Regions from separate parts of the Streptomyces sp. NPDC085932 genome, predicted to be linked through region 3. Evidence: riboswitches for the same ligand, from Rfam matches in the RefSeq annotation. Region 3 holds a riboswitch; each other region holds the start of a gene.

Region 1 (7,035 bases), on a different contig from region 3:
TCCGGCCCGGCCTCCCGCAGGGCCGCGACGACCTGCTCGCCGCTCCGTGCCAGCCAGGCGTCCAGGGCGGCGGCGTCACCCCGGGCCTCCGGTCCGGCGAAGCCCGGCACCCGCTCCTCGGGCACTTCCTCCCGGGCCCGGGTCCGCACGATGACCTCCACCCAGCGCAGGGCCCCGCCCAGATGCCGGACCAGGTCCTCCAGCGACCAGTCCGGGCAGGTCGGCACGGTCCCGGACAGCTCGGCGCCGGAGGTCACCACCGACCTGAACAGGCCTACCTGATGGGCGATTTCGTCACAGTAGCGGTCGTGCGCGAGCCGAGTCATGCCCGCACCCTAGGCCGACGCCCATCAGTCGAGCACCACGATTTCGGCCGCGTCGAACTCCACCCCGACCTCGTCCCCCACCTCGGGCGCCGCCCGCAGCGCACACGCCGCCTCCAGGCGCGGGGCGCCCACGGGCTGGAGGTGGACGGCGACATGGGTGCCCCGGAAGGTGCGCGCGGCCACCGTGCAGCGCAGACCGGCGCCGGCGGGCACCAGGCGCACCCCCGCGGGCCGCACGAGCAGCGTCCGGGTGCCCTGCGGCGCGTCCCCGGGCACCGGCACCTTGCCCCAGGGCGTGTCCGCCGCCTCCGTGCCGACGGTCGCCTCGACGACGTTCTCGAAGCCGAGGAAGCGGGCCACGAACGCGTCGGCGGGCCGCTGCCACACCTCAAGGGGCGTGCCGGACTGCGCGATCCGCCCGTCCCGCATCACCACGACCCGGTCGGCGAGCGCGAAGGCCTCGCCCTGGTCGTGCGTCACGGCGAGCACGGTCGTGCCCAAGCGGCCGAACAGCTCCTTCAGTTCGACGACCAGCCGCTCCCGCAGCGACCGGTCGAGCTGGCCCAGCGGTTCGTCCAGCATCAGCAGCCTGGGGCTGGGCGCCAGGGCCCGGGCCAGCGCGACCCGCTGCTGCTCTCCGCCGGACAGCGCGGCGACGGCCCGCTGCCCGGCGCCCGGCAGCCCCACCAGATCCAGCAACTCCCGTACGCGCTCGGTCTGGTGGCGCTTCGACGCCCCGTGCATGCGCAGGCCGAAGGCCACGTTGCCGCCCACGTCCCGCTGCGGGAACAGCTGGTGGTCCTGGAACATCAGCCCGACGCCCCGCCGGTGCGCGGGCACGCCCGCCTGGTCCCGGCCGTCGAGCCGGACCCGCCCGGAGTCGAGCGGCTGCAGCCCGGCCACGGCCCGCAGCAGGGTCGACTTGCCGCTGCCGCTCGGCCCCAGCACGCACACGATCTCGTGCTCGGCGACCTCCAGGTCGACGGCGTCCAGCACGGCCCGCCCGCCGAAACGGACCGTCGCGCCCTCCAGGCTCAGCAGCATCTAGAACTCCCCGGTCCGGTCCGTCCGCAGCCTCTCCAGCACCAGCAGGGCCACCGCGCACACCACCATCAGAATCGTCGACAGGGCCATCGCCTGCCCGTAGTTGAGCTCCCCGGGCCGCCCCAGCAGCCGGGCCACGGCCACCGGCAGCGTCGGGTTGTCGGGCCGCGCGATGAACACCGTCGCCCCGAACTCCCCCAGCGACACCGCGAAGGCGAACCCGGCCGCGATCAGCAGCGCGCGCCGCACCAGCGGCAGATCCACCTCGCGCCACACGCGCCAGGGCGAGGCCCCGAGCACCGCGGCCGCCTCCCGCAGCCGGGTGTCCACGGCCCGCAGCACCGGCAGCATGGTCCGCACCACGAACGGCACCCCGACCAGCGCCTGCGCGAGCGGCACCAGGATCCACGAGGACCGCAGGTCCAGCGGCGGCTCGTCCAGGGCGATCAGGAACCCGAACCCGACGGTCACCGCGGACACCCCGAGCGGCAGCATCAGCAGCGCGTCGAAGCCGCGCACGAACCGCCCGGCGTCCCGGCGCGTGAGCGCGACGGCGGCCAGACCGCCGATGACCACGGCGATGAGCGTGGCGGCGACGGCGTACGACAGGGAGTTGCCGACCGCCTCGATCGGCGGGACCAGGAACACGCCCCCGTCCTCGCGCGTCAGCGCCCGGTAGTAGCCGAGGTCCGGCGCGTCCAGGGAGCGCTGCACCAGCACGGCGAGCGGCAGCAGAAGCAGGAGCAGGAGGGTGACGAGGACCCCGCCCAGCAGGGCCCACTGCCCGGCGCCGCGCGGCCTGCGCGCGGTCACGGCCGGGTCCACGAGCCGCAGCGCGGTCTCCCGCCGCCGTACCGTCCAGGCGTGCAGGGCGAGGATCGCGCCCACCGCGGCGAACTGGATCAACGTCAGCACGGCCGCCGTGGACAGGTCGAAGATCTCCGAGGTCTGCCGGTAGATCTCCACCTCCAGGGTGGAGAAGGTGGGCCCGCCGAGGATCTGGACGACGCCGAAGGAGGTGAAGGTGAACAGGAAGACCATGAGCGCGGCGGCGGCCACGGCCGGGGCGAGGGCCGGCAGGGTGACCTGCCGCCAGGCCCGGGCACGGGACGCGCCGAGCATCCGCGCGGCCTCCTCCTGCCTCGGGTCCAGCTGCGCCCACAGCCCGCCGACCGTCCGCACCACGACCGCGTAGTTGAAGAAGACGTGCGCGAGCAGGATCGCCCACACGGTGGTGTCGAGCCGGACGCCCCACAGCTCGTCGAGCAGACCCCCGCGCCCGAGGAGCGCCAGGAACGCCGTACCGACCACCACCGTGGGCAGGACGAACGGCACGGTGACGACCGCCCGCAGCACCTGTTTGCCCGGGAAGGCGAAGCGCGCGAAGACGTACGCGCCGGGGAGGGCGATCAGCAGGGTGAGCGCGGTGGAGACGAGCGCCTGCCAGGTGGTGAACCACAGCACGTGCCGCACGTCGGACTGCGCCAGCACCTCCCCGATCCGCCCGGGGTGCCAGACCCCGTCGGCCTTCAGACCGCGCGCCACGATCGCGGAGACCGGGTAGGCGAAGAAGACCGCGAAGAACGCGACGGGCACGGCCAGCAGACCGAGCCGCGCCGCCGCGCCCCGCGTCCGGCCGCTCACTTGAGGACGAGCGAGGTCCACGACTTGACCCACGGGTCACGACGCTCGGCGATCTTCGCCGGGTCCATGGTCTCCGGGGCCTTCGCCTGCGGCCCGTACTTCCCGAACTCCGGCGGCACCTGGGCGTCCTCCGTCACCGGGTAGACGAACATGTTGAGCGGCATGTCCTCCTGGAACCGCTTGCCGACCAGGAAGTCGAGCAGGGCCTTGCCGCCCTCGGCGTTCCGGGCGTTGCTCAGCAGCCCGGCGTACTCGACCTGCCGGAAGCAGGTGCCCTCGGCCACCCCGGTCGGGGCGGTGCTCGGCCTCGGGTCGGCGAAGACGACCTCGGCGGGCGGCGAGGAGGCGTACGACACGACGAGCGGCCGGTCGCCCTTGGCCTTCTTCCCGCCGGCCGAGCCGGAGAACTCCTCGTTGTAGGCCTGCTCCCAGCCGTCGACGACCTTCACGCCGTTGGCCTTGAGCTTCAGCCAGTAGCCCTCCCAGCCGTCGTCCCCGTACTTCGCGGCGGTGCCGAGCAGGAAGCCCAGACCCGGCGAGGACGAGGAGGCGTTCTCGGTGACCAGCAGGTTCTTGTACGCCGGCTTGACCAGGTCGTCGAAGCTGCGCGGCGGCTCCAGGTCACGGTCGGCGAAGTACTTCTTGTCGTAGTTGACGCAGATGTCGCCGGTGTCGACGGGCGTGACGCGGTGCCGCTTCTCATCGACCCGGTACTCGGGCTTGATCCGCTCCGATCCCTTCGCCTCGTACGGCTGGAACAGACCGTTGTCGAGGGCGCGGGACAGCAGGGTGTTGTCGACGCCGAAGAAGACGTCGCCCTGCGGGTTGTCCTTGGTGAGGATGGCCTTGTTGACGGCCTGCCCGGCGTCGCCGTCCTTCAGGACGCGGACCTTGTAGCCGGATTGCTTCTCGAAGGCGGCGATCACGTCCTTGGACGCGGCCCACGAGTCGTGGCTGACGAGGGTCACCGTCTTGGAGTCGCCGGACCCCTGACCGCCGTCGGACGACCCGCACGCGGCGAGCGTGCCGGCCATGCCCAGCCCGACGACCGCCGCCGTCAGGCGCTTCGCGTTGATGCCCACTGAATTCCTCCTGGGGTGACCAGGAGAAGACGCGGCCCCGCCCGGGACTTCCGAGGTCCCGGGCAGGGCGCAACAGCTCGAGTGATGACCGATCTCCCTACCCAGAATGACCTGGGCCAGGTTCGGAGGGTCTGCGGCCGGTGCCGCACTCTCAGCGCTGTGGCGCTCCCCTGTCGGAATATGCAGATGTTCTTACGGCGGTCAGACTACCGTTCGGTGGCCGCGAGCTGACCACACGCCCCGTCGATCTCCTGACCACGGGTGTCCCGGATCGTCACCGGCACACCATGCGCGGCGATGGCCTCGACGAACGCCTTCTCGTCCTCCGGCCGGGAGGCCGTCCACTTCGACCCGGGCGTCGGGTTCAGCGGGATGAGGTTGACGTGCACGGGCCTGCCCTTGAGCATCCGGCCGAGCCGGTCCCCACGCCAGGCCTGGTCGTTGATGTCCCGGATCAGCGCGTACTCGATGGACAGCCGGCGTCCGGACCTGGCGCTGTACTCGAAGCCGGCGTCCAGCACCTCGCGCACCTTCCACCGCGTGTTCACGGGCACGAGGGTGTCGCGCAGCTCGTCGTCCGGGGCGTGCAGCGAGATCGCGAGCCGGCACTTGAAGCCCTCGTCGGAGAACCGGTGGATGGCCGGGACGAGCCCGACCGTCGAGACGGTGATCCCGCGCTGCGAGAGCCCCAGTCCGTCCGGCTCGGGGTCGGTGAGCCGCCGGATGGCGCCGACGACCCGGTTGTAGTTCGCGAGGGGCTCGCCCATGCCCATGAACACGATGTTGCTGAGCCGCGCCGGGCCGCCGGGAACCTCACCGTCCCGCAGGGCGCGCATCCCGTCCACGATCTGGTGCACGATCTCGGCGGTGGACAGGTTCCGGTCCAGGCCCGCCTGGCCCGTCGCACAGAACGGGCAGTTCATCCCGCAGCCGGCCTGCGAGCTGATGCACATGGTCACCCGGTCCGGGTAGCGCATCAGCACGGACTCGACGAGCGTCCCGTCGAACAGCCGCCACAGCGTCTTGCGCGTGGTGCCCTGGTCGGTGGACAGATGCCGCACGACGGTCATCAGCTCGGGCAGCAGCGCCTCCCGCAGCCGGTCACGGGACCCGGCCGGGATGTCGGTCCACTGCTCCGGATCGTGCGCGTACCGCGCGAAGTAGTGCTGCGAGAGCTGCTTGGCGCGAAACGGCTTCTCCCCGACAGCGGCGACGGCCTCCTTGCGCTCGGCAGGAGTGAGATCGGCGAGATGCCGCGGCGGCTTCTTGGCTCCGCGCGGGGCGACGAAAGTGAGTTCTCCGGGCTTAGGCATGGCTGTACCAGTGTCGCAGATCAATTCAGGTGACCCGCGGCACCGGCCGAGCCGGGCCTAGCCGCCCGCGTGCTCCAGGCGGTCCTTGAGGAGCTGCTCGTTGCGTGGAAGTTCCTTGCGGACCTGGGGGCGGACGACCAGCGGGACCAGGACCTTGCCCATGCCGTGGCCCTCGAAGTCGACGGCGATCGTGACGTGGGAGCGGCGGCCCTCGTCGAACGGCTCGACCTCGCCGTGCACCCGGGCCCGGACCGGGCCGTCGACCCCGCGCATGCCCCAGCTGTGCGGCGGGTCGTACTCGGTGACCTCCATGGTCATCGGCAGCACCCGGCTGCCGATGTGCCGGGTGACGCGGACCCGGGTGCCGACACCGACGGGCCCGGGGTCGAGGCGCTCCGCGGACACGGCGCTGAGCTGCCACTCCGGCATTCTCTCGGTGTCCGTGACGTAGTCGTAGACGTCCTCGGGACGGCAGTCGACGTCGACGGTTTCCTTGATGGCGGACATGATGGCCTCCTCGGGGAGGTACCTCTGCATCGTCCCACCGGGGGCTGCCCGCGGCACTCCGAAACGACGGCGAGCCCCCGCCCGGGACCGGACGGGGGCTCGCCTGAGGTACGTCGGCCGCGCTCAGCCGGACCCGACGAAGAGGACCAGCAGCAGCCACACGACCGGGGCCGTCGGCAGCAGCGAGTCGAGCCGGTCCATGATGCCGCCGTGGCCCGGCAGCAGCGTGCCCATGTCCTTGATGCCGAGGTCCCGCTTGATCATGGACTCGCCGAGGTCGCCGAGCGTGGCACTGACCGCGACCGCGAGGCCGAGGACCAGCCCCTGCCACCACACGCCGTCGTCGATGAGGAACTGCATGCACAGCGCGCCCACGACCATGGCGAAGGAGACCGCACCGGCCAGGCCCTCGCGGGTCTTGCCGGGGCTGATGCGCGGCGCGAGCTTGGTCCGGCCGAAGCGCCAGCCGACGGCGTAGGCACCGGTGTCGCTGACGACGGTGAGGAGCAGGAAGGTGAGGACCCGCTGCGGCCCGTCGTCGGCGGTCAGCATCATCGCGACGAACGTCGCCAGGAACGGCACGTAGAACGCCGCGAAGACGCCGGCGGTGACGTCCCTGAGGTAGTTCTCGGGCGGTTCCGTCATGCGCCAGACGAGGACGGCCAGGGCTGTGAGCGCCATCGCGACCCAGGCACCCTCGGCGCCCCGGACGTACCCGGCGACGACCATCGCGGCGCCGCCGAGCGCGAGCGGCACGAGCGGCGCCCGGATGCCCTTGCGTTCGTCCAGCCGCTTGGTCAGCTCCCACAGGCCCACCACCACGGCGACCGCGACGACCCCGACGAACACGGCCTTGACGATGAACAGCGAGGCGACGATCACCGCGCCGAGCCCGACGCCGACCCCTATCGCGGCACTGAGGTCGCGACCCGCGCTCTTCTTCTGCGGCTTGGGGGCCGGCTGTGAGGCGTCGGGCATGGGCTCCGGGTTCGTCTCGTTCCGGACCGGGGGGCCGCTCGGCGAAGCGGCCCTCCGGTCGTCATCCTGGTTTCCGCCGTGTGCGGCTACCTCGGGCACGATGGGCATGGGGCGAGTGTGAGGCGCTTCCCGCGCATCGTA
Region 2 (7,035 bases), on a different contig from region 3:
CGCGACTTCCGGGTGCCCGCGTACGTCCACGAGACCGGTCCGTACGTCCACAGCGTCCACCCCGGCGACGTCGCGCCGCCGGCCGAGGAGACCTATCCCGAGGGATACACGCCGACCCAGCGTGACCTCCCCGTCGTCAACCGGGGCGACACTGTCCAGGTGACCGTCGATCCCGAGACCGCCGCCGCGCCCGCCACCACCGGGCAGGGCCCGCTGTACGTGGTGGGTGACGTCCACGGCTACCTCGACCAGCTGGTGGCCGCCCTCCAGGAGAAGGGCCTGCTGGACGCCGCCGGGAACTGGTGCGCGGGCACCGCCCGGCTGTGGTTCCTCGGCGACTTCACCGACCGCGGGCCGGACGGCATCGGCGTCATCGACCTGGTGATGCGGCTGTCCGCCGAGGCCGCGGCGGCCGGCGGCTACTGCAAGGCGCTCATGGGCAACCACGAGCTCCTGCTGCTCGGCGCGAAGCGGTTCGGCGACACGCCCGTCAACTCCGGGGCGGGCACCGCCACCTTCCAGGCGGCCTGGCTGCTCAACGGCGGCCAGAAGACCGACATGGACCGGCTCCAGGACCACCACCTGCAGTGGATGGCCCGGCTGGACGCCGTCGAGGAGGTCGACGGCCACCTGCTCGTGCACTCCGACACCACCGCCTACCTCGACTACGGCCGCTCCATCGAAGAGGTCAACGACACCGTCCGCGAGACGCTCACGCGCAACGACGCGGACGAGGTCTGGGACCTGTTCCGCAAGTTCACCAAGCGGTTCTCCTTCCGCGACGAGGGCGGCGCGGACGCCGTTCGCTCCCTGCTCGATACGTACGGGGGCACCCGCATCGTTCACGGCCACAGCCCGATTCCGTATCTGCTGGGCGAGGTCGGCTCCGAGGAGGACGAGGAGCGCACCGACCCCGTCGTCGAGGGACCGCACATCTACGCCGACGGACTGGCCATCGCGATGGACGGCGGCGTGACCATGGCCGGGAAACTGCTGGTCCAGCAACTGCCGCTGGCCCCCTGAGCGTTCACCCGGCAGGCTGGTCCCGCCACAGGACCGGACCGGTGAAGGGCCAATTTCGGTAAACCCCCTGTCACCCCCCACCGTCACCGCTCTACCATCGGCTTATCCGTAGCAGGCTCCCCTCCGTTTCTGCCCGACGGCTCGTCAGCATGCCGAGCCACAAGCCCTACGGAGCATCGGGGGATGCACATGAACAGCGTTCCGCAGCACCTGCTGAGCGAGGACCGCCAGGAATACGAGCGGATCCTCGATGAGGCGCTGCGCTCCGCACCACACCGCCCGGAGCTGGCCGCGGTCGGACAGCGGCTCAACTCCGAACAGCTGCGCACCATGGCGCTGAACGCCACCGCGCTCATCACGGCCGCCGCGTCGGCCGAGTACCAGCACTACGTCAAGGTCCGCGACGAGCTCCGCCAGCCGGCGTCGCCGAATGCGCCGTCCGCGCGCGAGTCCGGCTCCGCCGAGCCGGGCGCGGGCGGTTCCGGGTTCGCCGCCACCATGGGGGAGGTGGCCGCCGAGACCGCCGGCGCGGGCGCCGTCGCCGTCGTCGCCGTCCTCGCGCCCGTCCTGGCCGGAACCGCCGCGGCGATCTTCCTGCTCGTCGGCTACATCCTGCAGATGCTCGACCCGGAGCAGGGCTTCGCCCGGACCATGCTCACCACGGGCTGGGTCTTCGGCGCCGTGACCGCGGTGGCGATCCTCGTCGCCGCCGTGGGACTCCTGCTCACCGCCCTGCGCAACAAGCCGACGGCCGAAGGCGGGCCCTACGGCGAACGGCAGCGGGAGGTGGAACAAGCCAGAGAGGACTGGCGCCAGGCCCTGCTGGAGCGCGGCATCCTGCCCTTCCTGCGGGAGGCACTCGCCGACCCGGGCGCGGCCGCCGCGCTGCATCCCACGTCCACCCCGGCCCCGGTCAGCCGCATGCCGCACCTCGGCTACGACCGCCCGGGTTTCTCCAGCCCGGACGACGGCAGCCGCGGCTCACGGCCGAGCTTCAGCAGCCCGGACTACACCAGCCCGGACTTCGGAGGACCGGAGCACCAGCCGGAGTGACGGCGCCGCCGGCACTCGGGCCCGGCACGGGACGGCTTGGCCCGGACGGCTTGGCACCGGACGGCTTGGCACGGGGCACTTGGAACAGCACGGCGAACACCATGCCGAGGGCGGCGCCCACGACTCCGGCGACCACATCGATCCCCTTCCTGCCTGTGGCCTGGGGTCTTGGGCCCGGTGGGCGCCGCCGTGCTGTTCCGTGACGCGGTCGTGAGGCCGGGTCAGTCCGCTATCGGCAGGTACACGCGGTTGCCGCTCGCCGCGAACTCCTTCGACTTCTGGGCCATGCCCGCCTCGATCTCGGTCCGGCTGCCGCCGTGCTCACGGCGGATGTCCTGCGAGATCTTCATGCTGCAGAACTTCGGGCCGCACATCGAGCAGAAATGGGCCGTCTTGGCGGGTTCCGCCGGCAGGGTCTCGTCGTGGAACTCCCGTGCCGTGTCCGGGTCGAGGGCCAGATTGAACTGGTCCTCCCACCGGAACTCGAAGCGGGCGTCGGACAGGGCGTCGTCCCACTCCTGCGCGCCCGGGTGCCCCTTGGCCAGATCGGCCGCGTGAGCTGCGATCTTGTAGGTGATGACGCCGGTCTTGACGTCGTCACGGTTGGGCAGACCCAGGTGTTCCTTGGGCGTGACATAGCAGAGCATCGCCGTGCCCCACCAGGCGATCATCGCGGCACCGATGCCGGAGGTGATGTGGTCGTACGCGGGCGCTACGTCCGTGGTCAGCGGGCCGAGCGTATAGAACGGAGCTTCATCGCAGATCTCCTGCTGAAGGTCGATGTTCTCCTTGATCTTGTGCATCGGGACGTGGCCCGGGCCCTCGATCATGGTCTGTACGTGGAAACGCTTCGCGATCCGGTTGAGTTCCCCGAGCGTCCGCAACTCCGCGAACTGCGCCTCGTCGTTGGCGTCGGCGATGGAACCGGGCCTGAGGCCGTCCCCGAGGGAGTACGTGACGTCGTACGCGGCGAGGATCTCGCAGAGCTCCTCGAAGTTCTCGTAGAGGAACGATTCCTTGTGGTGGGCGAGGCACCAGGCGGCCATGATCGAACCGCCGCGCGAGACGATGCCGGTCTTGCGGTTGGCGGTCAGCGGCACGTACGCCAGACGGACGCCCGCGTGGACCGTCATGTAGTCCACGCCCTGCTCGGCCTGTTCGATGACCGTGTCCTTGTAGATCTCCCAGGTCAGCTCCTCGGCCCGGCCGTCGACCTTCTCCAGGGCCTGGTAGAGCGGCACGGTGCCGATGGGGACGGGGGAGTTGCGCAGCACCCACTCGCGTGTGGTGTGGATGTTGCGGCCGGTGGAGAGGTCCATGACGGTGTCGGCGCCCCAGCGGGTCGCCCAGGTCATCTTCTCGACCTCCTCCTCGATCGAGGACGTCACGGCCGAGTTGCCGATGTTGGCGTTGACCTTCACCAGGAACCGCTTGCCGATGATCATCGGCTCGATCTCCGGGTGGTTGACATTGGCCGGGAGCACCGCCCGGCCGGCCGCGATCTCGTCGCGCACGACTTCCGGGGAGACGTTCTCCCGGATGGCCACGTACTCCATCTCGGGTGTGATCTCGCCGCGGCGGGCGTACGCGAGCTGCGTGACGGCCCGGCCGTCCCGGCTGCGACGCGGCTGCCGGGGCCGCCCGGGGAAGACGGCGTCGAGATTGCGCAGGCCGCCGCGGGGTGAGGTGTGCTTGATGCCGTCGTCCTCGGGGCGGACGGGGCGGCCCGCGTACTCCTCGGTGTCGCCGCGGGCGATGATCCAGTTCTCGCGCAGCGGCGGCAGGCCCCTGCGGACGTCGGTCTCGACGAGCGGATCGGTATACGGGCCGGATGTGTCGTACAGCGTGACCGACTGCCCGTTGGTGAGGTGCACCTGACGGACCGGCACCCGCAGGTCGGGGCGGTTGCCCTCGACGTACGCCTTGTGCCAGCCGATGGACTTCCCGGCCTCCTCGGACTTCTCGTCCTGAACGGAGGCAGGCGTGCGTGCGTCCTTGTTGGTCATCAGACCTACTCCCTACGCCGGCATTACCCGGTAACAGGTTCGGCGGTCGACGCAGCGGTTTCCGTCCGGCGACGTTTCGTGTGAAACATCACTCGACTCCGGCGATGTTTCATGTGAAACGTCGCTGGGACGGAGGTCAGCGCCCTCTCAGCCCGGTGCTCCGAGCTCCCGCGTGTACAAAAGGTGCCTCCACGCTAGCGGCAATCTTGGCGCGGTGAACAGAGGGCCCCCGTCGTTCTTGCGATGATCGGTCGGTGACCACGACACAGCGTCCCCCGTACCCTCCGCCCGAACCGCCCCGCGGATCCGGCGCCGGACACGGCAACGGCCCTGGTGACGGCCGAGATGCCACCGCCGGGGCCGGGCACGGACCTGCCCAGGGGCAGGAGCACGGCTACGGGTCCGGCGCCGGCCGCGGCTACGGGTCACGGCCGGCCGATGGGTACGCACCGCGCGACGGTGGCGGGTACGCACCGCGCGACGGTGGCGAGTACACGTCGCGCGGCGGTGGCGCGTACGAACAGGGCGATAGTGGCGGCTACACGCCGCGCGACGATGGCGGGTACGCGCAGGGCGACGCGCAGGGCGACGCGCAGGGCGACGCGCAGGGCGACGGTAATCACTACGGGCCGAGGGGCGACGGCTACGGCTCGAACTCCCCGGGACCCGCTTCCGGCCCGGGAAGCGGCGGTCAGGGCTCCGGCCCGGGCGGTGGCGGTCGAGGCCCCGGCCCGGGCGGTGGCGGTCAAGGCGGCGGTGGAGGCGGCGGGCATGATCACGGTCACGGCCACGGGTCCGCGCCTGGCGGTGGACACGGGCACTCGCACAACCACGGCCCGGCCACGCCCGTCTCGATGCACCTGCGCAAGGTCATCGCGGCGATCCTGATCCCGTTCGCCGCGGCCGTGCTGGTCGGTCTCGCCGTGCTGTGGCCCGGTGGCGCCCCGCCGCACCAGCGCACCGGCGTCGGTTTCGACCGGCAGACCCAGCAGGCCACGGTCACCGAGGTCGTGGACATCAGCTGCAAGGAAGCCGGTGCCTCGGGGGTGCCACCGACCGGCGACACCTCGACCGCCGAGGGCTCGTCGGCGGTGCAGCAGGAGAACGGCACCTGCAAGCGGGCCACGATCCGGGTCGACAGCGGCAAGGACAAGGGCCGCACCTTCACCGAGATCGTCCAGCCCGACCAGTCCCGCCAGCTGCACGAGGGCCAGGAGGTCGTGGTCGCCTACGAGCCCTCGGCGCCCAGGGACCTGCAGTACTCCGTCACGGACGTCAACCGGCGGGTGCCCCTCGCGCTGCTCGCCGGCATCTTCGCGCTCGCCGTGGTGGCCGTCGGCCGGCTGCGGGGCGTCATGGCGCTGGTCGCGCTGGCGATCAGCTTCCTCGTCCTGAACCAGTTCATCCTGCCCGCGATTCTGCAAGGCTCGAACCCGCTGGTCGTGGCGGTGGTCGGGGCGAGCGCCATCATGCTCATCGCCCTGTATCTGTGTCACGGCCTGTCCGCCCGGACCTCTGTGGCGGTGCTGGGCACCCTCGTCTCCCTGCTGCTGATCGGTGTCCTGGGCTCGGTGTTCATCGGGTGGGCCGCGCTGACCGGCAACACCGACGACAACACCGGTCTGATCCACGGGCTCTACCCGACGATCGACATGAGCGGTCTGCTCCTCGCCGGCGTCATCATCGGCTCGCTCGGTGTCCTGGACGACGTGACGGTGACCCAGACCTCCGCCGTCTGGGAGCTGCACGAGGCCAACCCGTCGATGGGCTGGCGGGGGCTCTACCGCGCGGGCATCCGGATCGGCCGTGACCACATCGCCTCGGTCGTCAACACACTCGTCCTCGCCTACGCGGGTGCCGCGTTGCCGCTGCTCCTGCTGTTCTCCATCGCGCAGAGCAGCGTGGGCACGGTCGCCAACAGCGAACTGGTCGCGGAGGAGATCGTACGGACGCTGATCGGTTCGATCGGCCTGGTGGCGTCGGTGCCGGTCACCACGGCCCTGGCCGCGCTGGTGGTCTCGGCCGACCGCCCGGGTACGGAACCCGCCGCGGAACCCGCCGCGATGCGCGGGGGGAAGGGCCGGCGCCGCAAGCGCTGACGGTCCCTGGGCGCGGAGCGGTACGGAGAAGCGTTCCTGCACAGCTCGGCGGCCTCCGGTGAAGCGTTCCTCCACCGGGCCGCCGGCTGAGGTCTCACCCGGCGCCCTGCTCCGCGAGGATGCGGTCGAGGGCCTCGTCGAGATGTGCGTCGAAGTCGGCGAGCGAACCCTCCTGGCCCAGTGGGACCAGCTTGTCCGTGCGGTCGAGGAACGCGACCAGCGGTGCCGTGGACGACCGGAACAGCGCCTGGTCGGTGCCCACCTGAAGACGGATCAGCACCTCGCCCAGTGCGTCCGGTTCGACGGGCGTGACCCGCACATCGCCCTCGCCGCACGGCCGACCGACGCCGTCGATCAGCAGCTCGCGGCCGAAGGCCCAGGTCACCGGGGCGTCACCGGGCAAGTGGAAGGTCAGCCGCACGGCATAGGGATCACTGGTCTCATAGCGCAACTCCACCGGGATGCGGAAAGAGAGCTCCTCGGACACGAGAAAGCTCATCATGACCTCTGCTTGTACGGACTCGCGCATCGCTAACCCCGTCATTCGCCGTCGACTGGCCGGGACCGAACCTCTGACATCAGGTGGAATCTTGCTGAACGTACACAGCAGATCACAAGGAGTGAGTTTTCACATACTGATAGAGAGCGCGAGCGATCCGAGCAGCCGCCCGATCTCGTGCTGCAGCTGCCGGGCCGCGGGCAGCAGGCGATCCGACTGGTGAGCGGGCAGGGAGATGGCCACCGTCGCGGCGGTGGTGCCCAGCGTCAGCGGAATCGCCGCGCAAACCGCGCCCAGCGCGTATTCCTGACGTTCGATCACCGGTTCCATGCGGCGGATCCGCTCCAGGCGTCTG
Region 3 (7,035 bases):
TTCGGGGCGGGACTGCAGCCGTCCTGTGACGTGTCCCCTACTGGAAGGTTGGACGCTCGGGATCCAGCGCGGCCAGGCCCTCCGCCGGCGACGACGCCTGCGCGAAATGCCGCCGCGGGATCCGCCCCGCCCGGTGGGCCAGCCGCCCCGCCTCCACGGCATGCCGCATGGCGTCGGCCATCAGCACCGGCTCCTGCGCCCGGGTCACCGCCGAGGCGAGCATCACACCCGCGCACCCCAGCTCCATCGCCAGCGCCGCGTCCGAGGCCGTCCCGGCTCCCGCGTCCAGGATCACCGGCACGCGCGCGTGCTCGACGATCAGCTGGAAGTTGTGCGGGTTGCGGATGCCGAGCCCGGAGCCGATGGGCGAGCCGAGCGGCATGACCGCCGCGCAGCCCACGTCCTCCAGTCTGCGGGCCAGTACGGGGTCGTCGTTGGTGTACGGCAGCACCGTGAAACCGTCGTCGACCAGCGTCTCGGCCGCCTCCAGCAGCTCGATCGGGTCGGGCAGCAGCGTGCGCTCGTCGGCGATGACCTCCAGCTTGATCAGGTCGGTGCCGAGGGCCTCGCGCGCGAGCCGGGCCGTGAGGACGGCCTCGCCGGCGGTGAAGCAGCCCGCGGTGTTGGGCAGCACCCGGATGCCGAGCCGGTCGAGGACGGACAGCACCGAGCCGTGCACCGAGGGGTTCACGCGGCGCATCGCGACCGTCGTCAGCTCCGTGCCGGACGCCACCAGCGACCGCTCCAGCACGTCGAGGCTGGGCGCCCCGCCCGTGCCCATGATCAGACGGGAGGTGAGGGACAGGTCCCCGAGGACGAACGGATCGTCGGCCATGGTCAGCCTCCTTGGACGGCGGTCAGGACTTCCACGCGGTCTCCCTCGGAGAGGGGCGTGGAGGGCCACTGCGTGCGCGGGACGACGGTCTCGTTGAGGGCGGCGGCCACTCCCGAGGACGACGTGGTGAGCGACTTCACGACGGTGTCGAGAGCCGTGCCGGGCCGGACGTCCCGGGGCTGACCGTTGACGGAGATGTTCATGCGGGCTGCTCCGTGAGTGCGGTGGCGGTACTGAAGCGCCTGGGGGTGAAGGGGCGGGCCTCCTCGGGGAGTTCACCCGTGGTGAGGGCGTGCGCCAAGGCGTCGCCGGTCACCGGCGTGAGCAGCACGCCGTTGCGGTGGTGCCCGGTGGCCAGCAGCAGGCCGTCCAGGCCGGCCGGGCCGAGCAGGGGCGCGTTGTCGGGGGAGCCGGGGCGCAGTCCGGCACGGGTCTCGGTGAGCGGCAGCTCGGTGATCCCGGGGACCAGCTCGTGCGCGTCGCGCAGCAGCTCGTACACGCCACCCGCGGTCACGGTGGTGTCCCAGCCGAGCTCCTCGCTGGTCGCCCCGACGACCAGCTCCCCGCTCTCGCGCGGCACCAGGTAGACGTGGCTGCCGCGCACGACGGCGCGCACGGTCCGGTTCAGGAACGGCCCGTGCCGCCCCGGCATGGCCAGCCGCAGGACCTGCCCCTTCACGGGCCGTACGGGAGGCAGGACCTCCTGCGGGACCCCGGCCAGGCGGCCGCTCAGGCTGCCCCCGGCCAGGACGACCTGCCCGGCGGCCAGTCCGGTGCCGTCGGCCGTGACGGCACCGGTGGCCCGGTCCCCGGTCACGGTGAGCCGCTCGGCCCACACCCGGTGGAAGACCACCCCGGCCCGCTCGCACGCGGCGACCAGCGCCCCGGCCAGCCGCCGGGGGTCGATCTGGTGATCCCCGTCCACCCGCAGGCCCCCGCGCACGCCCGGCGCGAGCATCGGCTCCAGGCGCCGACACTCGCGCCCCGACAGCCACTGGGAGTCCAGCCCCGACTGCTGCTGCAGGGCGTGCAGCTCGCGCAGGTGGGCCCGGTCGTCGGCGTCCAGGGCCACGGCGAGGGTGCCGCAGCGGCGGTAGCCGAGGTCGTGGCCGGTCAGCTCGGTGAGCTCGGCCGCGAAGTCCGGGTAGCGCCGGGCGGAGGCGAGGTTCAGGCCGAGCAGGGTCTGCTCGCCGTAGTGCAGTTCCGTGACGGCGGCCAGCATCCCCGCCGCCACCTGCGCGGCACCGCCGCCCGGCTCGGGGTCCACCACCGCCGTGGCGAGTCCGCGCTGCGCGGCCCGCCAGGCCGTGACCAGCCCGATGATCCCGCCCCCGATGACGAGGACGTCTGAGGTTCGCGTACGCGACATGGGCGTCCAGCCCCTCCCTTCGCCGGCATGACCCGGATCAGGTTCGTACGGTCGGAGGCCGCCAGCCTCCCTCTCAGCCCGGTGCGTCCGGGCTCCCGCGAGTCTCTGCGGGGCCACCCTAGCGGGACCCCGCGGGGTGCGGTAAGGGAGCCTCCGTGCGGAACCGGCCACGGTGCCGTCGTACACCGGCCGTTTGCGGGTATCCGGAATGACGGACCCGGGCGGCGGGCCGGCGCTGTGGAGCAGGTCACGGCGCATGGGCACTGACTGACGAAACGTCAGTTGACTATGGTGATCAGGTGAGCGAGCAGACGCAGGACTCAGGGTCGTCCGCGCCGCGGCGCGTGGTCGTGGCGGGCGCGGGCATGGCCGGTGTGCAGACCGCGGTCGCGCTGCGGGAGCGGGGCTTCGCCGGCACGGTGCTGCTGATCGGCGCCGAGCCCCACCAGCCCTACGACCGGCCGCCGTTGTCCAAGGCCGTCCTGCTCGGCAAGTCCGAGGGCTCCGCCTTCGACGTCGACTTCGAGGCCCTCGGCATCGAACTGCGGCTCGGCTGCGAGGTGCTGGGCGTGCGCCCCGGCGATCACGCACTGGACACCGAGGACGGGCCCGTGCCCTACGACGTCCTGGTCGTGGCCACCGGCGCCGAACCGGTCCGGCTGCCCGGCGCGGAGGGCGTGCCCGGCGTGCACCTGCTGCGCACCCTGGACGACGCCGAGCGGCTGCGCCCGGTCCTCGCCCGCCAGCACGACATCGTGGTCGTCGGCGCGGGCTGGATCGGCGCGGAGTTCGCCACCGCCGCGCGCGAGGCGGGCTGTGCGGTGACCGTGGTGGAGGCCGCCGAACGGCCGCTCGCCGGGGCGCTGCCCGCCGAGGTCGCCGCCCCGATGGCCGGCTGGTACGGCGACGCGGGAGCGGTGCTGCGCACCCACGCGCGCGTGGAGCGCGTCGAGCCCGGCGCGGTCCTGCTCGACGACGGTGCGCGGCTGCCCGCGGGCGCGGTCGTGGTCGGCATCGGCGCCCGCCCGGCGACGGCCTGGCTCGCCGGTTCCGGGATCGAGCTCGGCGCCCACGGCGAGGTCGTGGCCGACGCGCACCTGCGCACGTCCGTGCCGGACGTGTACGCCGTCGGCGACTGCGCCTCCTTCCCGTCGGGGCGCTACGGCGAGCGGCTGCTGGTGCACCACTGGGACAACGCCCTCCAGGGCCCGCGCACCGTCGCCGCGAACATCGTCGGCCGGGCCACGGGCGAGACGCCGGCGGTCTACGACCCGGTCCCGTACTTCTGGTCCGAGCAGTTCGGCCGGTTCGTGCAGTACGCCGGGCACCACGCGGACGCCGACACGACCCTGTGGCGCGGCGACCCCTCCGGCCCGGCGTGGACGGTGTGCTGGCTGCGCGGCGAGCGGCTGGTCGCCCTGCTGGCGGTGGGCCGCCCCCGCGACCTGGCGCAGGGGCGCCGTCTGATCGAGTCGGGCACGGTGATGAACCCGGTGCTGCTGGCGGACCCGGCCCGGCCGATGAAGGCGGCGGTGGCCTAGCCGGGGCGGGCGTCCGCGCCCGGCGCGTCCGCCCGGGTGGACCGGGCCGACTTCCGACTGTCAGTGGCGGATGGCAGGCTGGTTTCCGTGACCGAGATTGACGCAAAGATCGATGCTCTCGTCCCTGCCTGGCTCACCCTCCCCGACATCGCCGAACAGTTCGGCGTCGAGGTGACGCGGGTGCGGCAGCTGGTCAAGGAGGGCCAGCTCATCGCCGTACGCCGCGGTGAGAACCGCGCGCTGCACGTCCCCGCCGACTTCATCGACGGGGACAAGGTCGTCAAGGGCCTGTCCGGGACCCTGACGCTCCTGCGGGACGACGGCTTCACGGTGGAAGAGATGCTGGAGTGGCTCTTCACCCCCGACCCGTCCCTGCCCGGCACGCCGGCGCAGGCGCTCCGTGAGAACCGCGGCACGGAGGTGAAGCGCCGCGCCCAGGCGCTCGCGGTCTGACCCGGCCGCGATCGGACAACCGCCCGGCACCGTGCGAGCGGGGCCGGGCCTGAACAACCGCCCGTGTGGGGCCGTGGCCCGCGGGGTCACGGCCCGGGGACCGGCCGCGCCCGTTCCGGCTCCCGGGGCGCCCCGGCCGAGGGGCGGGCGTAGGGTGCCGGGGGCGTCGTGGCGGGCGTGGGTCCTCCCCGCACCGCACACGCACCCGTACGGCACCGACGTACCGCGGGCACACCCGCGGCACCGACCTCCAGGGGGACATCCATGCCCGGCACCGCCGCCACCACCGCCCGCGCCCGGCTCGCCGACGCCCGGGTCTACCTGTGCACCGACGCGCGCAAGCGGCAGGGCGACCTCGCGGAGTTCCTGGACGCCGTGCTGGCGGGCGGCGTCGACATCGTGCAGCTGCGCGACAAGGGCATGGAGGCCGCGGAGGAGCTGGAGCACCTGGCCGTCTTCGCCGACGCCTGCGCCCGGCACGGCAAGCTGCTCGCGGTCAACGACCGGGCGGACGTCGCCCACGCCGCCGGCGCGGACGTGCTCCACCTCGGCCAGGGCGACCTCCCGGTCCCGGCGGCCCGCGCGATCCTCGGCGACGACGTCCTGATCGGCCGCTCCACCCACGCCGAGTCCGAGGCCGCCGCAGCCGCCGCGCAGGACGGCGTGGACTACTTCTGCACCGGCCCCTGCTGGCCCACCCCCACCAAGCCCGGCCGCCACGCCCCCGGCCTGGACCTCGTCCGGTACACCGCCGCCCTCGGCACCGACCGCCCCTGGTTCGCCATCGGCGGCATCGACCTGACCACCCTCGACCAGGTCCTGGAGGCGGGGGCCCGGCGCGTCGTCGTCGTACGGGCGATCACCGAGGCCGACGACCCGGGCGAGGCGGCGGCCGAGTTCGCCAAGCGGCTGCGGGAGAAGTAGCCCGGTCGGCGGCCCGGGAGCGGCGGTCGCCGGACTTGTTGTCCAAGGGGTGGACAACAAGTGGACAAATGGGTCAAATCGCTGCGCCCGGTTGGGTGACCGACCGCCCCTGGCTAACCTGCCCGTATGGCCCTCGGCACCGCATCCATCAGGTCGGACCACGCGCGCACCGTCCGCGACATGCTCGCGACCGGCAAGACGACGTACTCGTTCGAGTTCTACGCCCCGAAGACCCCGAAGGGCGAGCGGATGCTGTGGAACGCCCTGCGGCGGGTCGAGGCCGTGGCGCCCGACTTCGTCTCCGTGACCTACGGCGCCGGCGGCTCCACCCGCGCGGGCACGGTCAAGGCGACCGAGGCGATCGCCTCCGACACCACCCTCACGCCGATCGCGCACCTCACCGCCGTCGACCACTCGGTGGCGGACCTGCGCAACATCATCGGCCAGTACGCCGACGCCGGGATCCGCAACATGCTCGCGCTGCGCGGCGACCCGCCCGGCGACCCGATGGGCGAGTGGGTGCCGCACCCCCGCGGCCTGGCCTACGCCGCCGAACTCGTCGAGCTGATCAAGGCGTCCGGCGACTTCTGCGTGGGCGTCGCCGCCTTCCCGGCGATGCACCCGCGCTCCACCGACTGGGACACCGACGTCCGCCACTTCGTCGACAAGTGCCGCGCGGGCGCCGACTACGCCATCACGCAGATGTTCTTCCACCCGGAGGACTACCTCCGGCTGCGCGACCGCGTCACGGCGGCCGGCTGCGACACGCCGATCATCCCCGAGGTCATGCCGATCGCCAGCGTGCGGTCGCTGGAGCGGATCGGCTCGCTCACCAACGCCGCGTTCCCGGCCGCCCTGAAAGAGCGGATCCTCACAGCACAAGACGATCCGGCCGCTGTACGCTCCATTGGGATCGAATTCGCCACGGAGTTCTGCGCGCGGCTGCTCGCCGAGGGTGTGCCCGGCTTGCACTTCATCACGCTCAACAACTCCACCGCGACACTGGAAATCTACGAGAACCTGGGCCTGCACCACCCATCGCAGGCCTAGACCGTTCGCACCGGTATACGACACACTGCGTAGCGGCCACTGGGAGAGGGGCGTACATGGGCTGGGCGGTCCTCTACATCGCGTTCGGCATCGTCGCGCTGTGGCTGCTGGGCGAGGTGCTGCTGCAGTACAAGGCGCGGCTGCGCTGGCGGCTGCTGGCCTTCGCGGGCTTCCTCGGCGTCGTGGTCGGTGTCCTGATCCCGTCCGTCGTGGTGATCGGACTGGGCGCTGCGGCCTTCGCGGTCGGGCAGACCTACGTCACCCTCTCCTTCCGCAGCGGCTTCGCGGCCGGCTGGGCGGTCAACGCCCCGATGTTCGGCGGCAGCAAGCGCCGGGGCCGCGGTGAGCGCGGCCGCCAGGAGCCGACCCTGGAGGTCTCCGGCCTGGAGGCGGCCGACGGCGGCTACGGCGACGAGCCCGGCGACCACCGCCGCGAGTCCGCCTACGGCCACGACGACGACTACGACCGCGACGACGTCTTCACCCCGGTGCGCACGGGCCACGCCGCCGCCGAGACCACCGCCGTCTACGAGCCGCAGCCCATGCCCGAGGACACCGGCTCCTACGGCGTCTACGGCGACAACGGCCACCCCCAGCCCGACGCCCGGCCGCAGGACCAGTACGCCGCCCAGAACGGCGACCCGTCCCACGCCTACGACTACTCGGGCTACGCCCAGCAGGGCTACGAGGCGGGCGGCCAGCAGCAGTACGCCGCCTACTCGGACCCGTACATCGGCTCGTCCTCCTACGGCGGGGCCCCGTACGACAGCGGCTACGGCGACCAGCAGTACTACGGCCAGCAGCAGGGGTACGGACAGGACCAGTACGCCGGGACCTACGGCGGCGAGACCCCGCCCGGCGGG

Evidence for each region. Region 3 has a riboswitch for thiamine pyrophosphate ahead of thiO (glycine oxidase ThiO). Riboswitches for the same ligand answer to the same signal wherever they lie in the genome.
Region 1: it holds a riboswitch for thiamine pyrophosphate, as region 3 does, so the genes downstream of both, ACIGAQ_RS35780 (thiamine ABC transporter substrate binding subunit) here and thiO (glycine oxidase ThiO) in region 3, are expected to answer to the same signal.
Region 2: it holds a riboswitch for thiamine pyrophosphate, as region 3 does, so the genes downstream of both, thiC (phosphomethylpyrimidine synthase ThiC) here and thiO (glycine oxidase ThiO) in region 3, are expected to answer to the same signal.

The regions. Positions count from the first base shown of each region.
Region 1 covers NZ_JBITSJ010000009.1:203,292-210,326, reverse strand. Annotated here, with positions in the region: gene ACIGAQ_RS35795 (maleylpyruvate isomerase family mycothiol-dependent enzyme) at 1-326, opposite strand, end outside; gene ACIGAQ_RS35790 (ABC transporter ATP-binding protein) at 351-1,370, opposite strand; gene ACIGAQ_RS35785 (ABC transporter permease) at 1,371-3,035, opposite strand; gene ACIGAQ_RS35780 (thiamine ABC transporter substrate binding subunit) at 3,011-4,048, opposite strand; TPP riboswitch at 4,173-4,278, opposite strand; gene rlmN (23S rRNA (adenine(2503)-C(2))-methyltransferase RlmN) at 4,303-5,409, opposite strand; gene ACIGAQ_RS35770 (SRPBCC family protein) at 5,467-5,916, opposite strand; gene ACIGAQ_RS35765 (phosphatidate cytidylyltransferase) at 6,040-7,035, opposite strand, start outside.
Region 2 covers NZ_JBITSJ010000004.1:494,624-501,658, reverse strand. Annotated here, with positions in the region: gene ACIGAQ_RS22560 (metallophosphoesterase family protein) at 1-1,023, shown strand, start outside; gene ACIGAQ_RS22555 (hypothetical protein) at 1,207-2,076, shown strand; gene thiC (phosphomethylpyrimidine synthase ThiC) at 2,298-4,082, opposite strand; TPP riboswitch at 4,075-4,264, opposite strand; gene ACIGAQ_RS22545 (hypothetical protein) at 4,508-4,873, opposite strand; gene ACIGAQ_RS22540 (YibE/F family protein) at 4,937-6,181, shown strand; gene ACIGAQ_RS22535 (SsgA family sporulation/cell division regulator) at 6,276-6,710, opposite strand; gene ACIGAQ_RS22530 (IclR family transcriptional regulator) at 6,810-7,035, opposite strand, start outside.
Region 3 covers NZ_JBITSJ010000002.1:1,102,960-1,109,994, forward strand. Annotated here, with positions in the region: gene ACIGAQ_RS14135 (thiazole synthase) at 38-835, opposite strand; gene thiS (sulfur carrier protein ThiS) at 838-1,038, opposite strand; gene thiO (glycine oxidase ThiO) at 1,035-2,204, opposite strand; TPP riboswitch at 2,202-2,313, opposite strand; gene ACIGAQ_RS14150 (FAD-dependent oxidoreductase) at 2,504-3,745, shown strand; gene ACIGAQ_RS14155 (Rv2175c family DNA-binding protein) at 3,833-4,198, shown strand; gene thiE (thiamine phosphate synthase) at 4,463-5,122, shown strand; gene metF (methylenetetrahydrofolate reductase [NAD(P)H]) at 5,249-6,172, shown strand; gene ACIGAQ_RS14170 (hypothetical protein) at 6,229-7,035, shown strand, end outside.